DNA from 2 places in the Marinomonas sp. genome. Region 1 is predicted to be linked to the other one. Evidence: riboswitches for the same ligand, from Rfam matches in the RefSeq annotation. Region 1 holds a riboswitch; the other holds the start of a gene.
What was found. Region 1 has a riboswitch for thiamine pyrophosphate ahead of thiB (thiamine ABC transporter substrate binding subunit). Riboswitches for the same ligand answer to the same signal wherever they lie in the genome.
Positions count from the first base shown of each region.

Region 2: linked by a shared signal. The riboswitch ahead of thiC (phosphomethylpyrimidine synthase ThiC) and the one ahead of thiB (thiamine ABC transporter substrate binding subunit) in region 1 are both predicted to bind thiamine pyrophosphate.

Region 1 is NZ_OZ245329.1:3,965,642-3,977,009, reverse strand. It holds gene ACO05V_RS19050 (AGE family epimerase/isomerase) at 1-1,023, opposite strand, end outside; gene hldE (bifunctional D-glycero-beta-D-manno-heptose-7-phosphate kinase/D-glycero-beta-D-manno-heptose 1-phosphate adenylyltransferase HldE) at 1,120-2,547, shown strand; gene msbA (lipid A export permease/ATP-binding protein MsbA) at 2,548-4,338, shown strand; gene ACO05V_RS19035 (3-deoxy-D-manno-octulosonic acid transferase) at 4,341-5,567, shown strand; TPP riboswitch at 5,590-5,709, shown strand; gene thiB (thiamine ABC transporter substrate binding subunit) at 5,791-6,804, shown strand; gene ACO05V_RS19025 (hypothetical protein) at 6,846-7,073, shown strand; gene ACO05V_RS19020 (ABC transporter permease subunit) at 7,080-8,411, shown strand; gene ACO05V_RS19015 (ATP-binding cassette domain-containing protein) at 8,398-9,111, shown strand; gene ACO05V_RS19010 (DMT family transporter) at 9,217-10,083, shown strand; gene ACO05V_RS19005 (DMT family transporter) at 10,093-10,986, opposite strand; gene ACO05V_RS19000 (MipA/OmpV family protein) at 11,055-11,368, opposite strand, start outside.
Region 2 is NZ_OZ245329.1:3,091,237-3,102,604, reverse strand. It holds gene ACO05V_RS14725 (penicillin-binding protein activator) at 1-1,754, opposite strand, end outside; gene ACO05V_RS14730 (YraN family protein) at 1-31, opposite strand, end outside; gene rsmI (16S rRNA (cytidine(1402)-2'-O)-methyltransferase) at 1,868-2,728, shown strand; TPP riboswitch at 2,806-2,910, shown strand; gene thiC (phosphomethylpyrimidine synthase ThiC) at 3,091-5,154, shown strand; gene thiE (thiamine phosphate synthase) at 5,170-6,705, shown strand; gene thiS (sulfur carrier protein ThiS) at 6,702-6,899, shown strand; gene ACO05V_RS14700 (thiazole synthase) at 6,901-7,677, shown strand; gene thiH (2-iminoacetate synthase ThiH) at 7,674-8,846, shown strand; gene ACO05V_RS14690 (Spy/CpxP family protein refolding chaperone) at 9,057-9,539, shown strand; gene aroA (3-phosphoshikimate 1-carboxyvinyltransferase) at 9,700-10,977, opposite strand; gene ACO05V_RS14680 (aldo/keto reductase) at 11,269-11,368, shown strand, end outside.

The DNA.
Region 1 (11,368 bases):
ATACTCATTCCAACGACCATTCGGTAAGAAATAGTGTTGCTGAGCATAATTGATTGCTTTTTCTAAGCGATCTATCTTTTCCTCTTTTCCAATCGGCATGACTGTGATTGCTTTTAGATATTCGGTGATCGGCCAGATACGTTTTTCTTGATCAAGAGGCTGATAAGTATTGCCGTCAATTTGGTTGTAGATACCACCATTTTCTGCAAGGCCGTGACGTGCAGCGACTCGCCATAAGTTCTGGGCCAAATCTGTATAATCAGAATTTGGGAGTATTTTATTCGCTTGATAAAGTAACCAGACCCACTCGAAATGATGCCCAGGTTCTACTTGGTGGCCTGTTTTAGCATCTAGGCTCCAGTCGGTGCTGAAGAATTCACGCAGTGTTTTAGTATCCTTGTGATAAAAGTGCTCAAGAGCCAGAGAAAGCAACGATTGAATGGCTTCTTTGTAGTCTTTATCTTGCGTTGTTTCAAAAGCGGCAACATAGCCTTCTAGTAAATGCATATGTGGGTTCTGGCGGCGGATTTGTGTGCTATCAACCGGATAGGATTCATAGAAGCCGCCTGATTGTGCTTGCATCTTCTCTAATAAAAAAAGATGCGTTTTTTTCATATAAGAAAGAGCGCGATCATCCTTTGTTGCCCTGTAATAATGGCTAAAAGAAAGCAGTATAAAGGCAAGAGCATACGCATCTGATTGTGTGTCTTTTATCGAAAGGTCGTCATTTAATGAGAAAATCCAGCGCTCATCGATATAATAATGAGAAGTGATGAAGTCGAAAAGCGGGGTTAGCATGGCCTGCCATTCTGGCGTGTTCTTTATTTGGCAAGCATGGCTAAAAGTATATAACTGACGGCATTGAGTTAATAAACGAACACGACCAACATTATTGCTTGTCCAGTCATGATTCATACTTTCGTAGCTGTAACCTTTTTCCTTGTTGATACCATAACGAGACCAATTGTTTAAAAGTTCATTAAATAAGAACGATTGGCTAGATAATAGAGCGGAATTCAGCATTGTATAAAAGCCTTATTTCGTATGTTTTAGGTATGTCCAACTTGGCGAGGGAGTATGATAAGATGAGCGACTCTAAAAATCGATTATTATGTGCCTATGAACTCTTCGTATTTGAATTTTAAAGATAAACATATCCTTGTTGTTGGGGATGTGATGTTAGATCGCTACTGGCATGGTGGCACCTCTCGTATTTCTCCTGAAGCTCCGGTTCAAGTGGTAAAAGTTTCTGCAATTGAAGACCGTCCTGGCGGCGCCGCAAACGTCGCGCTTGGCTTAGCCAAATTAGGTGTGCCTGTCACGCTTGTTGGTGTGGTTGGTAACGATGAAAATGCCGATATATTGGCCCGTTGCCTAGAAGAGGTTGGTGTTACTTGTCGATTTGTACGTTCTGAAACACTCCCAACTATCACTAAATTACGCGTGATGAGCCGTCATCAACAACTGATTCGTTTAGACTTCGAAGAGCGCGAAGACAGTCTTTCTCAGAATGAGGCATTGGCAAAAGTCGTCGAAGAGTGTTTGCCAGATTCGGACGCCGTTATTTTTTCTGATTATGCAAAAGGTTGTCTAGCCGACGTTCAGTCTCTGATAAAGCTATCCAACGCAGCGAACGTGCCAAGCTTTGTCGATCCCAAAGGCAATGATTTCTCGATTTATCAAGGGGCAACGCTTGTTAAGCCTAATCTTCTTGAGTTTGAAACGATTGTGGGTAAATGTCGTTCAACGAAAGAATTGGAAGAGAAAGCAAAGGCCCTTCGAGAGCAATTCGGTTGGAAGGCATTGTTGGTTACTCGTGGTGAAGATGGTTTGATTTTATTGAGTGATGATAAACCTCCTTTCTCACTCGCTACCGCGGCAAAAGAAGTGTTTGATGTGACTGGTGCTGGTGATACCGTTGTAGCTGTTCTCACTGCTATTTATGTGACCAGCAAGCGTTTTATTGATGCGGTTGAATACGCGAATCAAGCGGCTGGCTATGTGGTTGGAAAATTAGGTACGGCATCCATCAGTGCTGAACGGCTTGAAGCGATTATGTTCCAACGTTCGCACAGTACGAATTTTGGCGTGCTTTCGCCGGATGATTTGCTTGAACAAATTAAACTGGCGCAAATGAATGGTGAAAAAATCGTCTTCACTAACGGTTGTTTTGATATTCTTCATCCCGGTCATATTGCTTATATGAAGCAGGCGAAAGCGCTAGGAGATCGTTTGATTGTAGCTGTTAATACCGATGCATCAGTTAAACGCCTCAAAGGTGAAAAACGTCCGATTAATAACTTAGTTCATCGCATGTCTGTGCTTGAAGGTGTGGGGGCGATTGATTGGGTGACTTGGTTTGATGAAGATACGCCAAAAGAAATTATTGAATTTTTAACGCCGGATGTTTTGGTTAAAGGTGGGGATTACACCATAGAAACAATCGTTGGTGCCGATCATGTTTTGGCTCATGGTGGTGAAGTGAAAGTATTGACATTTGTTGATGGCTATTCGACCACTGCTATTATCGAAAAAGCGAATTTATAAATGCAAGATAAAGACAGTATTGAAGTCGATAGCACTACTCCAAAAGCGTCTCCTACTGGGATGCAAGTGTACTTTCGCTTATTAGGATACGTACGCTCCTCTTGGTTGTATTTGCTTTTAAGTGTCATTGGATACGTTATATATGCTGCGATGGAGCCGGCTTTAGCGGCATTGTTAAAGCATATTGTAGACACCGTATCGGTAGGAAGTATTACAGATAGTCGCCTATTAATTCCCTTGGCTATTTTGGGTATTTTTATCGCTAGAGGTATTGGTACTTTCTTAGGCAACTATTTTATGGCGAAAGTGGCGAACAATGTGGTGTTTGATTTGCGTACCAGCATGTTTGATAAGCTGGTGCTTTTGCCTTCCAGCTATTATCACTCTGTTCCTACAGGGCGTTTACTTGCCAAGTTAACCTATGATACCGAGCAGGTAATCGGCTCTATAACCCAAGCAATTCGCGTATTATTGCGTGAAGGTTTAACGGTTATTGGTTTATTGGGTTATATGATTTATATGAACTGGCGATTGTCTTTGTTGTTCCTGCTGGTTGTTCCTTTAATTGGCCTATTAGTCTCTTACGCGTCTAAGCGTTTTCGTAAATTAAGCACTCGAATTCAAGATGCGATGGGCGGCGTGACGGATGTGGCATCAGAAGCCATCAAAGGTCATGAAGTCGTTAAGATATTTGGCGGTAGTCAATATGAAATAGCTCGTTTTCGTGACGCCGCTAGTGAAAATCGTCGTTCTCAACTAAAAATGGAAATGACTAGATCACTTAACGTGCCTATCGTTCAGTTTATTCTAGCCATAATGATGGCGGTTTTGATTTGGTTTGCTTTAAGCCCTTCAATTAGCTCACATATGTCTCCTGGTGACTTTATTGCCTTTTTGACTGCCGCCGGTATGTTGGGAAAACCTATTCGTCAGCTAACTGAAGTAAACAGCATCTTGCAAAAAGGTATTGCCGCTTCTTACAGCATTTTTGACTTCTTAGATTTGCAAGAGGAGGTTGATAAAGGCGAGAAGTCTGCGACTCGCTTTAAAGGAAATATTGAATGGGATTCTATGTCATTCAAATATCCTAGATCTGAAAAATACGCTTTGAACAATATTAACTTATCCTTGCCAGCGGGAAAAACATTGGCTTTAGTGGGTCGCTCTGGCAGTGGTAAATCGACTATGGCGAATTTGATTCCGCGTTTTTACGATATTAATAAAGGTGCTTTGAGTATCGATGGTATTTCTATTGATGATTATAAATTGACCGAACTTCGTTCTAATATTGCCTTGGTCAATCAACAAGTTGTGCTGTTTAACGGCACGATTCGTGAAAATATCGCTTATGGTTATTTGCGTACAGCAAGTGATGAAGAAGTTATTGAAGCCGCTAAAGCGGCTAATGCTTGGGGCTTTATTCAAGAACTTGGTCAGGGTTTAGACACCATGGTTGGAGAAAATGGCGTGCTGTTGTCTGGTGGTCAGCGTCAGCGTATCGCCATTGCACGAGCTATTTTGAAAAATGCACCTATCTTAATTTTAGATGAAGCGACCTCAGCGTTAGACACAGAATCGGAACGAGCGATTCAGTCTGCTTTAGACAACCTAATGGAAAATCGTACAACTATTGCTATTGCCCATCGATTATCGACTATTGAAAATGCCGACATCATTGCGGTGGTGGATCATGGTGAGATTATTGAGCGAGGTTCACATAGCGAGTTGTTAGCCTTGAATGGCGCTTATGCGCAGCTTCATAACCAGCAATTTACTGAGACGACTACTTAATTATGTGGTTGTACCGTTCTTTATTTGTTTTATTTACGCCGGTAATTTTATTTAAAATCCGGCGTTTTAAGAAAACGTATCAACATTATCGTGCGCAAGAAGCGTTTGGCTTTTGGCCATCTGTTGAAGCAGATTTGTGGATTCATTGTGCGTCTGTGGGCGAAGTGCTTGCTGTACGTCCGTTAGTGCTTCAGTGGCGCGAAAAATGCCCTACACAGCGATTGTTAATTACCACAATGACGCCGACTGGCGCTGAGCAAGTGGTAAAAACTTTTCCTTTTGCAGAGCATAGATATTTGCCAATGGATTGGCGCTCAAGCGTTAAACGGGCGCTTAAAAAGCTTACTTGCAAGCACTTATTGGTTGTTGAAACCGAACTCTGGCCTAACTTGTTGCAACTGACTAAGCAACGAGGATTACGTGTAGATGTAGTGAATGCTCGTTTGAGTGAACGCTCTTTCCAGCGTTATCAGAAGTTTTCGATTATTTCGCGTCCGTTGTTTGCGTTGCCTGACTGTTTTTTGGCTCATGCGCAAGCTGATGCAGCACGCTTTGAGGCACTGGGCGCAAAAAAGGTATTGGTGGCTGGAAGCATCAAATTCGATCTTGCTGTGCCGTCAGAGGTTTTCGAAGCTAACTGGCGTGGACAGCTAGGCTCTCGGTTTGTCTGGGTGGGTGGAAGCACACATCAAGGCGAAGATGAAATGCTCTTGCGCATTCATAAGGTGTTACAACAAAAATACCCTGATGCTTTGTTGATATTGGTTCCCCGTCATCCTGAGCGCTTTGAAGCTGTACAAGCATTGGCTTTGCAGTCTTTTGAGCGAGTGGGGCTTCGTAGTCAAACGCCATTAGATCAATGGACTAATTTTGATGTGGTTATAGGCGACTCTATGGGAGAGTTGATGTATTACTATCAAGCATCTGATATGGCTTTTGTGGGTGGTAGCTTGATTAAACGTGGTGGTCATAATCCTATTGAGCCAGCGTTGCTTGGCAAAACAATTTTGATTGGTCCTTACACCTTTAATTTTATGGATATTACCGAGCAACTTTTGCAGGTTAATGGCGCCATTCGTTGTCAGGATGAAGCGCAATTGGAAAAAGTGGTTTTGGATCTTGCTGGGCAATCGTCTCAGCGTTTCCGTCTTGGTCAAACGGCGTTGCGTTTCGCAGAAAAAAACCAAGGTGCTGTTACAAGAGTACTTGCTGAAATGGACTTCCGTTGATCGACTCTTTACAATAAACGCTCATTATCTCATGGGGTGCTTTAGCATTTAGTAAATGTTAAAGCTGAGAAGCGGATTGTCTGCTAACCCACCGAACCTGATCCAGATCATGCTGGCGTAGGAATCGAGATAGCAAGTCAGATTATAGCTAAATCGTAATCCCCAAAATTGCCACTTGCCATTTCCCCTGTACGCCGCTCACGTTATTTAGGAGCGACACATTTTGAACATATTTTCGTTAACAACCTTATTTACTGCCTCAATGGTTAGTTTTGGTTTAGCGCTTTCCCCTGTTGCGTTAGCAAAAGACACTCTCAATGTTTATACCTACGATTCATTTGCCTCTGATTGGGGGCCCGGTCCTAAGATAAAAGCCAACTTTGAACAAGAGTGCGATTGTGAGGTGAATTTTGTTGCGTTGGACTCTTCGGTTGGTATTTTGTCTCGTGCGCAGCTAGAAGGTAAATCGTCACAAGCTGATGTACTTTTGGGGTTAGACCTAAATCTAATGGAAGCCGCAAAACAGACAGGTTTGCTTGCTGAGCATTCGGTAGATACTTCGAATGTCACGATTGCGGGCGGTTGGACAGACAAGATGTTTGTGCCATTTGATCAAGGTCATTTTTCTTTTGTTTATAATTCCGAGACCTTGAAGAATCCGCCAAAAGGCTTAAAAGACATTGTCGGTGATCAAAACCTTCGTGTTATTTATCAAGATCCGAGAACCAGTACGCCAGGGCTTGGTTTGTTGTTATGGATGAAGTCGGTTTATGGTGATAACGCTGCTGATGCATGGGAGCGTTTGGCTAGCCATACGGTGACCGTAACGAAAAGCTGGTCCGATGCTTATAGTTTATTTTTGAAAGGCGAAGCAGATGTGGTGCTTAGTTATACCACGTCTCCTGCTTACCATGTTGTTGTAGAAGGGGAGAATAAGTATCAGGCGATTATGGCAAGTGAAGGGCTTTATCCACAAATTGAAGTAGCGGCGATGATGAAGGATGCACCGCATCCAGCTTTGGCTAAGCGTTTTATGCAGTTTATCTTGCAGCGGGGGTTCCAATCGACGGTTGCAACGGGAAATTGGATGTTGCCAGTGGTTAAGTTAGATGAAAAATTACCGGCGGCTTTTGATAGTGCTTTAATGCCTGCTAAGAATTTGGTTTTGCCAGCTAAAGACGTGGTGCAACATCGTAAAGCTTGGGTTGACGAGTGGTTAAATGCCACGACTCGATAACAGACGTTAAATTGTTTTCTTATCGAACGGCCAGAAGGTTATTGCCGGCACTTTTGGGTGTCGGTTTTTTCTTGTTAATGGGAGCTGCCAGTTTGGCGGCTCTTTTGCGTTATGGTGAATTACACTCTTGGCTTGGCTATATACAGCAGCCTTATTTATGGCGTGTCGTGCGCTTTTCTTTGTGGCAAGCGCTGTTAAGTAGCGGTATAAGTTTGCTGATTGCTCTTCCTGTTGCTTCTTGTCTTGTCCATCGTCAGTTTTATGGGTGAGCCGCTTTGTTGCAATTGTTTTCTGTGTCTATGGTCGTGCCGACTATTGTAGCGATTTTGGGTTTGGTCGTTGTCTATGGTCGTACCGGATGGCTGAACCAATTATTTGGCGTGCAAATTCCCTTGTATGGTTTGGTGGGTATCTTGCTTGCCCATGTGTTTTTTAATATGCCATTAGCCGTTCGACTTTTGTTACAAGGGTATGACTTGATTCCCTCTGGGCAGTGGCGTCAGGCTTCGCAACTTGGTTTTACTCGCTGGGCTGCCTTTTGTCTAATCGAATGGCATTATGTAAAAAAAGTTCTACCGGGTGCCTTTGTACTGATTTTTATGTTGTGCTTTTCGAGCTTTGCTGTGGTGCTCAGTTTAGGTGGAGGGCCAAAATTTAGCACCTTGGAAGTAGCGATTTATCAGGCGTTGCGATTTGATTTTGATCTGAATAAAGCTAGCTTTTTAGCTTTGCTGCAAGTGGCTATATGTACTCTGTTTGCGGTCGTCGTATATCGTATTGCTCCGGTGACTCGTCAAGATGTGAGTTTGTTGGCGGTAACCAGCTATTCCATTAAAGATTCTGTATGGGCCAAATTAGCCGATTGCCTTGCATTGTGTTGTGCATTTGTATTGGTTATTCCGCCTTTCTTAGCAATCTTCGATCCTATTTTCTCTCCTGTTTTTTTAACGACTTTGCAGTCTTCGGCGCTTTGGCAGGCGGTATTGATTTCTTTACAAATTGCATTGCCAGCAGCTTCTGTGAGTTTATTGCTTGGTTGGTGTTTTGGCGTTTTGGCGCGGTTTTGTATGGTACGTCAGTATTTGGCATTTTTGCCGAATAAAATTGAGCATTTGGGTAATATGATTCTCATGGTGCCGGGGTTGGTTATTGCGACCGGGTTGTTTATGTTTTTGCGGGACCTTGGCTGGGGGCTTCAATCGAGTTACTGGATTGTTGTCTGGGTCAATGCGGTTATGGCGTTGCCTTTTGTACTGCGAGCTTTGATGCCGGTGATGTATCAGCAAGAGCGACGATTTCGAAATGTCTATCTGAGTTTAGGGGTCCAATCTTGGTCTCGATGGCGCTTGGAGTGGCCTTTGATGAGAACCAGTATCGGACAGGCGTTTGGCTATGCGCTGTTATTGTCTTTGGGGGATATGGGCGTGATTGCGTTGTTTGGTAGTCAAGGTTTGGTGTCGTTGCCTTTGTATTTATTTCAATTAATTGGTTCTTATCGGTTGGAAGAGGGCGCTTGCGTTGCCGTGATATTAATTTCTATGTGTTTGATTTTGTTTTACTGTTCATCGCGCTTTATTGGTGGAGTAAGTTCACGTGTTAAAAATTAACCTTCAATATGATTGGGAAAGTTTTCACGCCCATTATTGTGTGGATATTTTACCAGGTGTCACTACTTTGCTGGGCGGTAGTGGTGAAGGGAAAAGCACACTTTTGCATTTATTGGGGGGATTTATTGCGGGGCGTGGCGAATTACTTTTTAACCAAGATTCCTTGTTGTCTTTGCCCGCCTATGAAAGGCCTATTTCGACCTTGTTTCAAAGTGATAATTTATTTCCTCAACTTACGGTTTGGCAAAATGTCGCCATTGGCATTTCTCCTTCTCTTACTTTGAATCATGAGCAAAAAAACAAAATACATTGGGCGCTAGAAAAGACACAACTTGTTGATAAAAAAGATCGCTATCCACAAGCGCTATCGGGCGGACAAGCTCAGCGAGTGGCCATTGCTCGTGCCTTGGTGAGGAATAAGCCGGTCTTATTATTGGACGAGCCTTTTAGCGCGTTGGATCCTGCCTTGCGAGAAGAGATGCTTTATTTGGTGAATGACGTGACTCAAGAGCTTAGCTTGACGACCTTGCTGGTATCTCATTTACCTCAAGAGGCGACCTTGGTCGGCGGACGAGTTATCTTGATTGAGCAAGGTTGTATCACGGCTCACGAACCCGTATCTGTTTTATCTCAAACTGAACCACATCCACTTTTTTCTCGTTATCTTGGTGTGCCTAGTACTCAAGAACATAGTGCCTGATAGCGGAGTATCTAATTACTCGACAAGATAGTCTTATTAGGTTAATTGTTAATTCCTGTTGGTGATGGTTTCTTGAATTTTTATTTAAATTGAAAGAGCGACATAGTGTTTGATGATAATGAGCTATTAAAAAAAGGCATAGTAATGACAATCGCTTATGCGTTTGTTATGTCACTTACCGCGTTGGCGGCGAAGCAGGCGCAAACCATGATTGCGGTATCAACCTTGGTTTTTTGGCAGAGTGTATTTTGTACCTTAATTCTCTTGCCACAAATGCGTGGGCGTTGGCAAAAAAGACCTTTATCGGTTTGGAAAATACACTTTTTACGCAGTTTTGGTGGTTTTATTGGTTTCCTTTTTTATTATTGGTCGCTAAATCATATTCCTTTAGTAGAGGCTTCTCTGCTCAGAACCTGTGCGCCTTTGTGTGTTCCTTTTGTTGTCTTGGTGTTGCATAAAATTCGGATTCCAAAGGCTCGTTGGCTGCCGCTTATTATTGGTTTTGTCGGAGTGGCATTTGTCATTCATCCTACCCCCAATAATTTGAATCCTTGGCATCTTGTTGGATTTGCCTCAGCGATTGGTTTGGCATTGTCTATGGTGACGACTCGAATGTTGTCTCAACAAGTGTCAGGGCAAGAAACGTTATTTGTCTATTTTTTAGTGTCGACTTTGTTGTCTCTGCCTTTGACGTTATTGCAAGGTGAATCCTTGAGTGTGCCAATGAGCGTGTGGCCGCTGGTGGCTGTGGTTGCCATCACTTTGTATGTTGGTATGTATCTTTATAATAAAGCTTATACATATGCACCAGCGAGTATTGTGTCACCTATTAGTTATATTGGCGTGGTGTTTAGTGGCTTTTGGGGCTTGGTTGTTTGGGGTCATGTGCCGGATATTTATGCCATTATAGGCATGCTACTTATCTTCTTGAGTATTTTGATCAGTACTCGGATGGCGAAAAACCGAGGTTAGGGTTTTTTATTATTTCTTTCTTTTTGACGCGTTTTGGATGAATAGACCGACCAGGATACAGGCTAAACCAATTAGTGTTGAGTTTAGAATGGGTTCTCCGGCAAATTGTGAAAGCCAAACGATAGAGAGCAATGGAGAAAGGAATATTAAGTTCGCTACTTGGCTGGCATTAGACGTTAATTTAAGGGCTTTATTCCACAGTACAAAACTCAGTCCCATCTCAAATAAGCCAATATAAATTGCCCCCCATAAGCCTTTATTATCCCAGTGGCTGAGCTCACCCGTTACGCCAGCATAAAGTGTGATTAACGGTAAAGCAAAAGCGAAATTTAGGGTGAGTCCGATCAGACTAGGTCGTTGGTCTTTTGTATTCAGTAGCCAATAAAATGCCCAAATAATGGTGCTTAATAATGCAAAAGCAACACCTGATAGATTGGAAAATTCTAATGAACCTATTTGTCCGCGGGTGGAAATATAAAGCACTCCAAAATAGCAAGCGGCAGCAGCGATGTAGTCAGCCGTTTTAAGGCGTTGTTTAAGGATAGGTACCGCCATAAAGCTAAGCATGATAGCCCAAGTGTAATTAATAGCCTGTGCTTCTTGAGCTGGAAGTGTGTTGTAGGCTTGCAGCAATATTAAGTAATAAAGAAATGGGTTGATCGCGCCAAAAAATAGAGACGGTTTCCATGATTGCTTGGCAAAATGAACGAGTTGTGGCGACTCGCCTTTCAGTACAAGGAGTGTTGTTAAAAATATCAGTGAGATAATGTTTGCAACCAGAAGGAGCTGCGTTGGAGAAAAGTGTTTGAGCGAGATAGAAAAAGCAGTAGCAACCGTTGACCACAGTAGAACAGCCCCAAGGCCAAATAGCATGGCTTGGGTGTTGTTGGAGGGTTTGCTCATGATGTAATTCCAAGCGGTCTAAAACCGCAGATCTATTTCTGCTGAATGACGTCTTTGTGTTTGACCGGCTAAAAAGAAAACAGAACACCGGCAAGAAAAGAGGTGATTTCATCGTTTTCGATAATAGGGCTTTTGAGAATATCATCGTCGTATTTTGTATGGCTAATACCGAGCATGATGTTGGTGCTTTTCGAAACTGGGTAGATGCCTCTTACGCCATATTGAATTCTGGACACCGAGCCTGTGTCATAAGCTGGAATGACACCGCCAGTGTTAGTAGATTCTTGTTGCGAGACGCCAAACATGTGATTACCCATTTTGCTGTCGATAAACTCATAAGATATGGAAGGAATGACTCTCCATGTTCCTACTGGGAAAGGAA
Region 2 (11,368 bases), 870 kb from region 1:
TTCTGTTCAAAAAATTGGTGGTTAGTCGCATATACCAAATTTCCTTTTCGGTAAGTCATGATCTCAGGTCTTTTATGAAATATGCCATTCTCATCCATTGTGATAATGCCAGTATTTGCAGATATCTTAGTGCTAGGAAGTAATGTGAATAGCTGATATTTATTTGCTAATAAATACGAATCTGCTCCCAGTGCTTGCAGTCTGCGTAAAATATTTGAATTTTGATTTTTAGGCAAAACGTCAAGTGAATTATTGTTTGGTGTAAGAGCAGGTACTTCGGTGAAAAGAATGCGTTCGATGTCTTCTGGTTTTGTTGATCTTTCTGGTGCGCTGTCGTTTAGAGTGCTGCTGGCCAACATAGGAGTCTTGTCGGCGAAGTAGAAATCTAAAAGCGGTCTGATCTGTTTAGCATCATTGAGCTTGCCAATGTAATAAACGTAATCTAAATCCTCACGAGACCTGGCGATGCTGTCTACGCTTGTTCCTATCCATTTCTCAATGGATCTTTTGCGAGCATAGCTTTCATTGATCAGTAATAATTTCTGAATGGCGTCTTGTCTGCCTTTCGGTGTGTTCGCGTAAGACTGATTTGAGATGATGGTTACATTTTCTTTGACCGCTTCGGCACGGAATTCATCGCTTTGCTTTAAAGCCCATGTATCTTGAGTGCTAAGAATGGCGGCTTTCGTCGCGCCTTCTTGTTTAGCAAAAGCGATCAGTTCGTGTATTTCATCTTCAGCGCTTAAGGAAAAATGATAGAGGTTTTTAGGGTGCTGGTTGATATCAAGCTGATTTAGCGCGATAACCGGATAAGGTAAATCTAAGCGGCTTACTTGGGCAACGTTATTTTTTTGCAAGGGGCCAATAATAACATCAGGTTGTTTTTCATTAGCCGCGGCAATGGCTTCATTGATGGTCGCGTAATCGTCTATGTTGACTACATTAATTTCTGGTCTAGCTTCTTTTTGTTTATAGAAAGAGGCAAAGAATCCATCAACAATAGCTTGAGATGCGCGGGCTAGTTTTCCGCTCATTGGTAACATCAGAACGATTTTCTTCGGTGCCATCTGTTCAACGGAAGCCATTATCTCAAAATCTTGTGGTGGTGAGAGCGCTGCTGGATGATTTGGGTTTTCAGCTTGCCAATTTTTGAACATTTTAAGTTGCTGTTCGATGGATAAAGTTTGGTTTCTTAGGATGCTGCTGATTGTCAGCCAGCCGTTAAGCAAAGGCTTTTGTTGCTGAAATAATTCGTCAACTTCATTCTGTGTCAGGTTTTGGATTGCCATCCACAGTTTTGCTTGATTCTCTTCGCCTTGATTCAGAGGGAGGTTGTAGGTTAAATCCATGCGAAGATCGACGACTTCTAGCCAATTGCCAAAGTATTCAAGGATAGATGCTTTCGTCTCTTTAAGTTTGTTTTGATTGTCTGGATGACGGGCAGCAATAAGTTGATCTGCCTGTTCTAGATAATGCATAGAATCAATTGAATTATCTAAGTAAGACGCAGACAAAGCGGCTAATAAATAGGCTTCGAACTGAATAGAAGAGGGCGTTGTTAAAAGCTTATCTTCTAAAATATCAATGGTTTGTTGGTATTCACCTTGTTGATAAAGATTTTTTGCAGATATGTAGGAATCGGCCAGCGCTTTGGAAACATCAGTCGTTTTCTTTGGATGATAGATGCTTGGTGGCAAAGTTCTTTCTTGAGAACCGTTATTGATTGCTTGAGCTCTATTTTGTGGCTGTTCCATATTTAAATTCATGGAATTACAGGCACTCAGCAGAAAAGTGCAAAGAGTTAATGATATGATGCGGTAATTAATTAGGCTCATAAGCTTATAAAATGACAAATAAAAGAGGCAACATGGTACCACATAGTTCTGATGATGCGAGAGGGTCGCTGTACATAGTTGCTACCCCAATTGGTAATCTAGACGATTTCAGTAAAAGAGCCGAACAAACTTTACGAGATGTAGACTATATCGCGGCGGAAGACACCCGACACACAAGACGTTTACTTAATCATTTTGCTATTGAAGCGAAGCTATTTTCCATTCATGACCACAATGAAAAAGACAAAGCCGACTACGTGGCGAGCTTGTTAGACGAAGGTAAAAATGTCGCTCTAGTGTCTGATGCGGGCACGCCGTTAATTTCAGATCCAGGTTATCATGTGGTGCATGCATTACGTGAAAAAGGCCATAAAGTCCTACCGATTCCAGGTGCTTGTGCTTTGATTGCTGCTTTATGCGCATCAGGATTGCCAACAGATCAGTTCTTTTTTGCGGGTTTTGTACCTGCTAAATCCAAAGGGCGTTGTGACTTATTTGAATCTTGGAAAAAGCAAACGGGTACTGTGGTTTTTTACGAATCCACGCATCGTGTTTATGATTCGATTGCGGATGTGCAAAAAGTTTATGGTGAAGATGCTCAGCTTGTATTGGCTCGCGAAGTAACGAAAACATTCGAGACATTCTTATCGGGTACCGCATCTGAAATCCTTGCCAAGTTCGATGCAGATGCCAACCAGTTACGTGGTGAATTCGTTGTTATGTTGAGTTTTACGCAAGAAAGCGGTAACGAAGCAGAATTAGAAGCAAAGCGTATTTTGACCATTTTATTAGAAGATTTACCGGTTAAACAAGCGGCAGCGATGGCAGCTAAGTTAACGGGCGAGAAGAAAAATTACCTTTATAAAATGGCGTTGGAAATGCAAGGCGAATAGACTTTTGCCTGTTGTCTTTGGTAAACACCCATAGAAAACATGGGTGTTTACATTCCGATAAGACTAAGTATACTCAGCCCTACTTGTCGGAGTGCCATTTGGCTGAGATCGCATAATTAAATGCGGGATCCGCAGAACCTGATCGGGTTAAAACCCGCGTAGGAAACAAGAAAGTCTCAATTTTTCTTTTCTGCATCGAATGAACTCCTGATTTTTATGGAATCGATGCGGTCATCTCTTTTAAAGCATCCTTTCTAATAAAATTCAGGGTTCACGTTTTGCAATTAACGCCAGTAGTGTGTTTACCTGTAAAACAGCACCCAGACAAGCAATTCTCCATTTTAATAATAAGGGAAGTGCTCATGTCGACGAATAACGAACTAGCAACACAATTAACAACCCCATCTAAAAAACAGTCTCGCGAAGAGTCTCGCCAAGCAGCGAAGTCTTTTATCGAGTCATTGCAAGCCAAGCCTTTTCCTGCGTCTGAACGCATTTATTTAACTGGCACCGACGATTCCATTCGCGTTCCTATGCGTAAAATCAATTTAACGGATACGCCTATTGGTTCCGATCCTGACAACCTGACTTTCGAACCCAATGAAGCGATTTATATTTACGATTGCTCTGGCCCCTATGCAGACCCAGAAGAAAACATTGATGTGTATCGCGGTTTAGCGCCAATGCGTGCGCCTTGGATTGAAAAGCGTGATGACACAGAAATATTGCCAAGTGTGTCATCAGAATTTGCTCAGTCACGTCTAGAAAACTCTGCACTAGATGACTTGCGCTTTAAAGAGCTACCTAAAGTGCGCAAAGCTCGCCAAGGCAAATGTGTGACGCAAATGCATTACGCTCGCCAAGGTATTATCACACCAGAAATGGAATACATCGCACTGCGTGAAAACCAAAATATTGATGCGATTAAGAGCGAATTGTTATTGAAACAGCATCCAGGGCAAAGCTTTGGCGCTAACTTACAAACACGTATTACGCCAGAGTTCGTGCGCGATGAAGTGGCAAGAGGTCGTGCCATCATTCCCAACAACATCAATCACCCTGAATCTGAACCGATGATCATCGGTCGTAACTTCTTAGTGAAAGTAAACGCCAATATCGGTAACTCAGCGGTCACATCTTCCATTGAAGAAGAAGTAGAAAAATTGGTGTGGTCAACCCGTTGGGGTGCAGACACGGTAATGGATTTATCGACCGGTAAAAACATTCACGAAACACGCGAATGGATCTTGCGCAACTCGCCTGTGCCAATCGGTACGGTACCGATTTATCAAGCGTTAGAAAAAGTCGATGGTGTGGCGGAAAACCTAAATTGGGACGTGTTCCGCGACACCTTGATTGAGCAAGCGGAGCAGGGCGTGGATTACTTTACTATTCATGCGGGCGTATTACTGCGTTATGTGCCCATGACGGCGAAACGTCTTACTGGGATTGTTTCTCGTGGTGGTTCTATCATGGCGAAATGGTGTTTGGCGCATCACAAAGAAAGCTTCTTGTACGAACGTTTCCGCGATATTTGTGAGTTATGTGCGGAATATGATGTGGCTTTGTCGCTTGGTGATGGTTTGCGTCCAGGATCCATTATGGACGCCAATGACGAAGCGCAAATGTCAGAACTTCGCACCTTAGGCGAACTAACCAAGATTGCTTGGGAATACGATGTACAGGTAATGATTGAAGGCCCTGGACACGTGCCAATGCAGCTGATTGAAGAGAACATGACCGAGCAGCTGAAGCATTGTCATGAGGCACCGTTTTACACCTTAGGGCCACTCACTCAAGACATCGCGCCAGGTTACGATCACATTACTTCTGGCATTGGTGCGGCACAAATAGGTTGGTATGGCTGTGCCATGTTGTGTTACGTGACACCAAAAGAGCATCTTGGCTTGCCTAATAAAGAAGACGTTAAAGAAGGTTTGATTACCTACAAAATTGCAGCCCATGCGGCGGATTTGGCCAAAGGCCACCCTGGCGCGCAAATTCGTGACAATGCTTTATCTAAAGCGCGTTTTGAGTTCCGTTGGGAGGATCAGTTTAACCTGTCGTTAGACCCTGAAACCGCTCGCTCTTACCATGATGAAACATTGCCGCAGGCCTCTGGCAAGGTGGCGCATTTCTGTTCCATGTGTGGGCCGAAATTCTGTTCAATGAAAATCACTCAAGAGGTCCGTGACTACGCGAAAGGTCTAGAGGACGCGCAAAAAATCGATACGAGTGCTTTAGAAGCGAACTCAATGAATGTGAGTGAAGCGGAAACGGGTATGCAAAAAATGTCCGAGCAATTCCGTGAGCTAGGCAGTGATGTCTACTTAACTACAGATAAGTTGACCACGGATAAGTTAACCACAGATAAATTGACCACAGACAAGCAAACCACCTATAAATCAAAAGAAAAGTCGCTGTAAGTGAAAGGAGGATTTATGTCTATAAAACCTCCTGTTGTCTGGTGCGTGGGTGGGTCGGATTCGTCCGCCCACGCTGGACTTCAAGCGGATTTGCGTACTGGACAGGATTTAAACTGTCACGTGCAAACCATCGTTACTTGCATCACTGCGCAAAACTCTAAAGAGGTGCGCTCTGTTGAACCTGTTTCTTTGGCTATGTTTGATCAGCAATGGCAAACCTTGCTCGATGATGTGTCGCCAGATGCCATCAAAGTTAGCTTGTTGCCATCCATCGAGATAGTAAAAGCGTGCGCGACTTGGCTAAAGCGTATCAAAGCGGATTTTCCGAATGTATTGGTCGTCCTTGATCCTGTTATGGCGGCGAGCAGTGAGTCAGGCAATCAACTCCAACAAACTGATGCGGGTGCTAGTTTGCTGGATCATATCTTGCCGTATGTGGATGTGATAACACCAAACTTAATGGAATTTACGGCTCTAACTGGATTGTCTGGTGAGCTGGCTATTGAGCGTCTGCAAAAGGATATGTCAGCTTACTTTGAGGCTTCTGATAGCTGTTGGCTTCTTAAAGGAGGTCATTGCAGTGACGTAGAGGCATCTATTGATTGGTTGCTGGAGCAAAATTCTGTTGTTGGTTTCGCGTGCGAAAAACTCACTGTCCATAATACCCGCGGCACGGGTTGTACCTTGTCGACAGCGCTGGCTAGCTTTATCGCCCATGGTTACGATCTCTTGGATGCCATGACCATGGCAAAAGCCTATATAACTGGCGCATTAAAAAGCGGTGTACAAATTGGTGAAGGGGCCGGGCCACTCGGTCGCCCCGGTTGGCCGTTGCAGATTGAAAACCTGCCGACGATTGTTGCGCCAAACAAACCGATCATGTCGATTAACCAACCTTTTGCCAAGATGAATCTCGATAAAATGGGCTTGTATCCCGTAGTGGATTCTATTGCTTGGCTGGATTTAGTGCTCAAACAAGGAGTGAAGATCGCCCAGTTGCGCATCAAAGACCCTGACGATGCTGATCTAGAACATAAAATTCAACAGGCGATTGCCTTAGGAAAAGAATACGACGCTCAAGTCTTTATCAATGACTATTGGCAGCAGGCCATCGTTTTTGGTGCTTATGGTGTTCATCTCGGTCAAGAAGATTTAGACGTGGCGGATTTAGAAAAAATCCAAGCGGCAGGTTTGCGACTCGGCATCAGTACCCATGGTTACTATGAAATTGCTCGGGCTCAATTTATTCAACCTAGCTATATCGCTTTTGGTCATATTTTTCCAACACAGACGAAAGACATGCCATCCCAGCCGCAAGGCTTAACTCGACTTGCCCATTACGCGACGTTATTAAAAGACGTGTTTCCCACGGTAGCGATTGGCGGCATCAATGCCGAGCGTTTGCCTGCTGTAGCTCAAACAGGGGTTGATAGTGTTGCTTTGGTTACCGCGATTACCAAAGCGGCTGATCCAGAAGCCGCGACACGATCACTTATTTGCTTGTTTGAAAAGCACTCGAACACTCAAAGAAATAAAGGGGGAGAGCAATGAAAATTATGCTGAACGATGCGCCTCATGAATTTGCAGGGAAAACTCTCCAAGACTTACTCATTCAATTAGACAAGAGCGAACAAGGTATTGCTATTGCGATTAATCAGCAGGTGGTGCCAAAAAGTTTGTGGTCTAGTACCGAGCTGAATGAGCAGAGTCAGGTGTTTATTTTTGAATCTATTGCAGGAGGCTAATATGTCGTCTTTATTTATCGCAGGACACGAATTCCATTCTCGACTTTTCACCGGTACGGGAAAGTATGCCAGTGCCGACGCCATGATGGATTCTTTAACGGCCAGTGAAAGCGAGCTGGTTACGTTATCGTTGCGTCGTATGGATTTAAAAAACCAGACGGACAATATTCTTCAGCCTTTACAGCAGCAAGCCATAAAACTGCTGCCCAATACCTCTGGTGCTCGTACCGCGAAAGAAGCGGTCTTTGCCGCCGAACTTGCCAGAGAAGCATTGCAAACCAATTGGGTGAAGTTAGAAATCCACCCCGATCCGCGTTACCTGATGCCAGATGGTATGGAAACTTTATTGGCTGCCGAAGAGCTGATTAAAAAAGGCTTTGTGGTCATGCCTTATGTCCATGCAGATCCTGTACTTTGTAAACGGTTAGAAGAAGTGGGTTGTCAGTGTGTGATGCCGCTTGGTTCGCCTATTGGTTCTAATATGGGGTTGGCAAGTCGACCGTTTCTAGAAATCATCATTGAGCAAAGCACTGTCCCTGTGATTATTGATGCGGGCATTGGTGCGCCGTCGGATGCTGCATTAGCGATGGAAATCGGCGCAGATGCGGTACTGGTGAATACCGCCATGGCTGTGGCGAGAAAGCCTGCAAACATGGGAAAAGCCTTTCGACTAGCGGTGGAAGCCGGACGAATGGCGTATGAGTCCGGTTTGGGAGAAAGACGCGTACAAGCGCAAGCTACGAGTCCTTTGACGGATTTCCTTGGAGCCTTGTCATGAAAGATGGAGCTAGTCATAAAATTCGCTTGTTAGAACAAAGTCCTGCTATTGAAGGGCAATTTAGCCATTTTGTGGAAAATGTCGATTGGCAAGAGATTATGCAAATTCATCAAGAGAAAAACGAGCAAGATGTTCAGCGAGCCTTAAATAAAAGCAAACTTGATGTGGACGATTTCGCCGCTTTGATTTCCCCAGCAGCAGAGCCTTATTTGTTGGAAATGGTCGCAAAAAGCGAACGACTTACCTTGCAGCGTTTTGGCAATACGTTGAGTTTATTTGCGCCCTTGTACTTATCTAACACTTGCGCGAACGAATGTACTTATTGTGGTTTTTCCATGAATAATTCCATTAAGCGTCTTACCTTGAATGAAACTCAGGTGGGAAAAGAAGTTGCAGCGATTAAGAGCAAAGGCTTTGACCATATTCTCTTGGTGACAGGTGAAACCAATAAAGTTTCCATGCCGTACTTTGAACGCATGATTCCCTTGATTAAGCCGCATTTCAGTCAGCTTTCTATGGAAGTGCAACCATTAGATGCTGATGAATATGAGAAACTGCAAGGTATCGGCTTGGATGGTGTTCTGGTCTATCAAGAAACCTATCGTCGCAAGACTTACCTTGAGCATCATTTACGAGGCAACAAATCCAACTTTAATTATCGCCTCGACGCACCGGACCGTATTGGGCAAGCAGGCATTCATAAGGTTGGTTTGGGCGTGTTACTTGGTTTAGAAGATTGGCGCACGGATTCGGTGATGATGGCGCATCATCTGCGACACTTGCAAAAGCGCTATTGGCGAAGCCGCTTTAGCGTGGCATTTCCGCGAATTCGCCCTTGTGAAGGAGGCATAGTGCCAAAATCGGTGATTTCGGATCGACAGTTGGTTCAGCTTATTGCTGCTTGGCGTTTGTTTGATCGGGACTTAGAGATGAGTCTATCTACTCGTGAGTCACCAGAGTTTCGTCATCATGCTGTGCGTATGGGCTTTACTACGATGAGTGCGGAATCCAAAACCCAACCGGGAGGCTATGCGAACGATGCCCAAGAGGCTCTTGAACAATTTGAGATCAGCGACGAGCGACCTGTGTCTGACATCATGGCGATGATTCGAGAGCAGGGGCGTGAAGTGGTTTGGAAAGATTGGGATCCTGCGCTTTCACATAGTTAAAAAAAGGAGCAAGCGTCAAGGGATTCAACACCACTCCTAAGAATATGTTCTGGCTTACTTGGTTAATAGGGAAATCTCGTGAATGCGCATTTCCCCTTACGCTCTCATGACAAGTTGTGCATCTCGATTCACTCTCTTTGACACTGTTTGACAAATAAATGGACATAATAGATTTCATCCAAACAGGAAACAGAGCTTAAGGAGCCAACTATGTTTAATCGTAAAAAAGCAGGAATGATGGGCGTTATCGGTTTGAGTGCCGCGATTATAACCGGTGTAGCGGTGAGCGCTTATGCAGAAACAAAATCACCTCAAGGTGATGTTGTTAAAGGCCAAGCCACCCAAGAAGCTCCAATTAATGCAGTGCCAAGTCATGAGCAACTTGCAAGCCGTATTGCACAGCAGCTTGGCTTAGATGAAAAAACACAAACAAAAGTCTCTGATTTGTTTGAAAAAGATGGCAAAGCGATTCGCCAGATTCAAGACAAATTGCACAACACGCAAGTGGAGTTAAGTAATTTGTCACCTAGTTCAAAGGATTATATGAACAAAGTGGATGATCTTGCAGAGGAAAGCGGTGAGTTAACGGAAGACCTAACGATTGCCTTTGCAAAAAACCGAGCTGGTTTGTATGCATTGTTAACTCCGCAACAGATCGAAAAACTTGAAACGCCAGCACAACCTAAGTCTTAATATTTCATTGATACATTTCCCTTTATATTGAGAGCCTTGCCCCAGCAGTAACATGCTGGGGTTTTTTTATGTACGTTTTGTACTTATAAAAATAGCTAAATTAAAAAAGGCCAAATTCTTTAGAGGAATTTGGCCTTTTGCGTATTATCTAAAGCGACTGTTAGCTGGCTATGGTGTTAAAAAGCTCAAAATACGTCGGGAAGGTTTTTGATGTACAACCCGGATCATTGATGGTGACTGGTGTATCGGAGAAGGCAACCAGAGAGAAGCACATGGCAATGCGGTGATCATTGTAAGTATCGATGGCCGCATGTTTTAAGTTCTCAACAGGTGTGACGGTAATAAAGTCTTCGCCTTCAATAACGTCGGCACCGAGTTTTTTCAGTTCCGTTGCCATGGCGTATAAACGATCAGTTTCTTTCACGCGCCAGTTGTAGATGTTGCGAATGGTGGTTGGGCCTTTCGCGAATAGCGCTGTGGTTGCTATGGTCATGGCTGCATCAGGGATGTGATTCATGTCCATATCAGTGCCATTCAGTTCGTTGCGTTCCGCTTCTATCCAAGTCGGGCCATAAGTGATTTTCGCACCCATTTGCGCTAATACATCAGCGAATTTCACGTCACCTTGTACGCTGTCTGTGCCTACGCCGTGGACTTTGATTTTTCCGCCAGCAATCGCCGCAGCGGCTAGGAAGTAAGACGCAGAAGAGGCGTCGCCTTCTACCATTATTTCACCGGGGCTTTGGTAAGTTTGCTGACCTTTTACCACGAATGCTTGATAGTTCTGGTTTTCCACTTCGACACCAAATTGCTTCATAGCATGCAAGGTAATATCGATGTATGGCTTGGAAACCAGTTCACCATCGACTTTGATGGTTAAATCGCCTTTTGCTAATGGGGCGCTCATCAAGATAGCGGTTAGGAATTGGCTTGAAATGTTGCCTTTAATAGACACTTCGCCGCCAGATAAACCATTCGCCTTAATGCGTAAAGGTGGGTAATTTTTCTCACCTTCGTACGCGATGTCGACACCCAATGCCAGCAAAGCATCAACTAGATCGCCAATGGGGCGTTCGTGCATGCGCGGTTCACCATGTAAATGAAATTCTCCTTTACCTAGGCAAAGTGCTGCAGCCAAAGGACGCATTGCAGTACCGGCGTTGCCAAGGAATAGGTCTCCAAAATCTGCCTGGATTGGGCCGGCAAGTCCTTCTAGTACGCAGGTTGTGCCGTTATCTTCTAGAGAATAGTTCACACCTAATTTGGTTAGACTTTCTAGCATGCGACGAATGTCGTCACTGTCTAGCAAATTGGTAATTCGTGTGGTGCCTTTTGCCAAGGTCGCCAACAGTAGAATACGGTTTGAAAGGCTTTTGGAACCCGGAATTTGGATCTCTCCATTGGCTTTGGAAAGAGGGCCTAGCGTAATTGAATTCATTATTAAGTCCATCACAGTGGTGTTGTGTTTATTGTTTGGTTCTTGTGTTTAGTCGTGTATCGCTGCGTGTAAATTATAAGTGTTCGATATTGCCCACAATTTACTCGTTATAGTTTGTCCGTTGTAGGTGGTCGCGTCGCTCTTTCGCTAGAGGTCAGTCTTGAATGCGGCATAGTATACCTTTGATGATGTTTCCTGTCAGTTATGCAGATTCACTGAGTTTGCTGTTTTTTGCCTTCAACTCACTTTAGAATGATTGGTAATACAATAATGATAGTAAGGAAAATCTCCATGAGATATCAGTATCATCCCCTTGGTTTTGAAGGGTCGCGTATCGCACAAGGTTTTTGGCGGCTAGAAGAATGGAATATGACTTCTTCAGAAACACTAG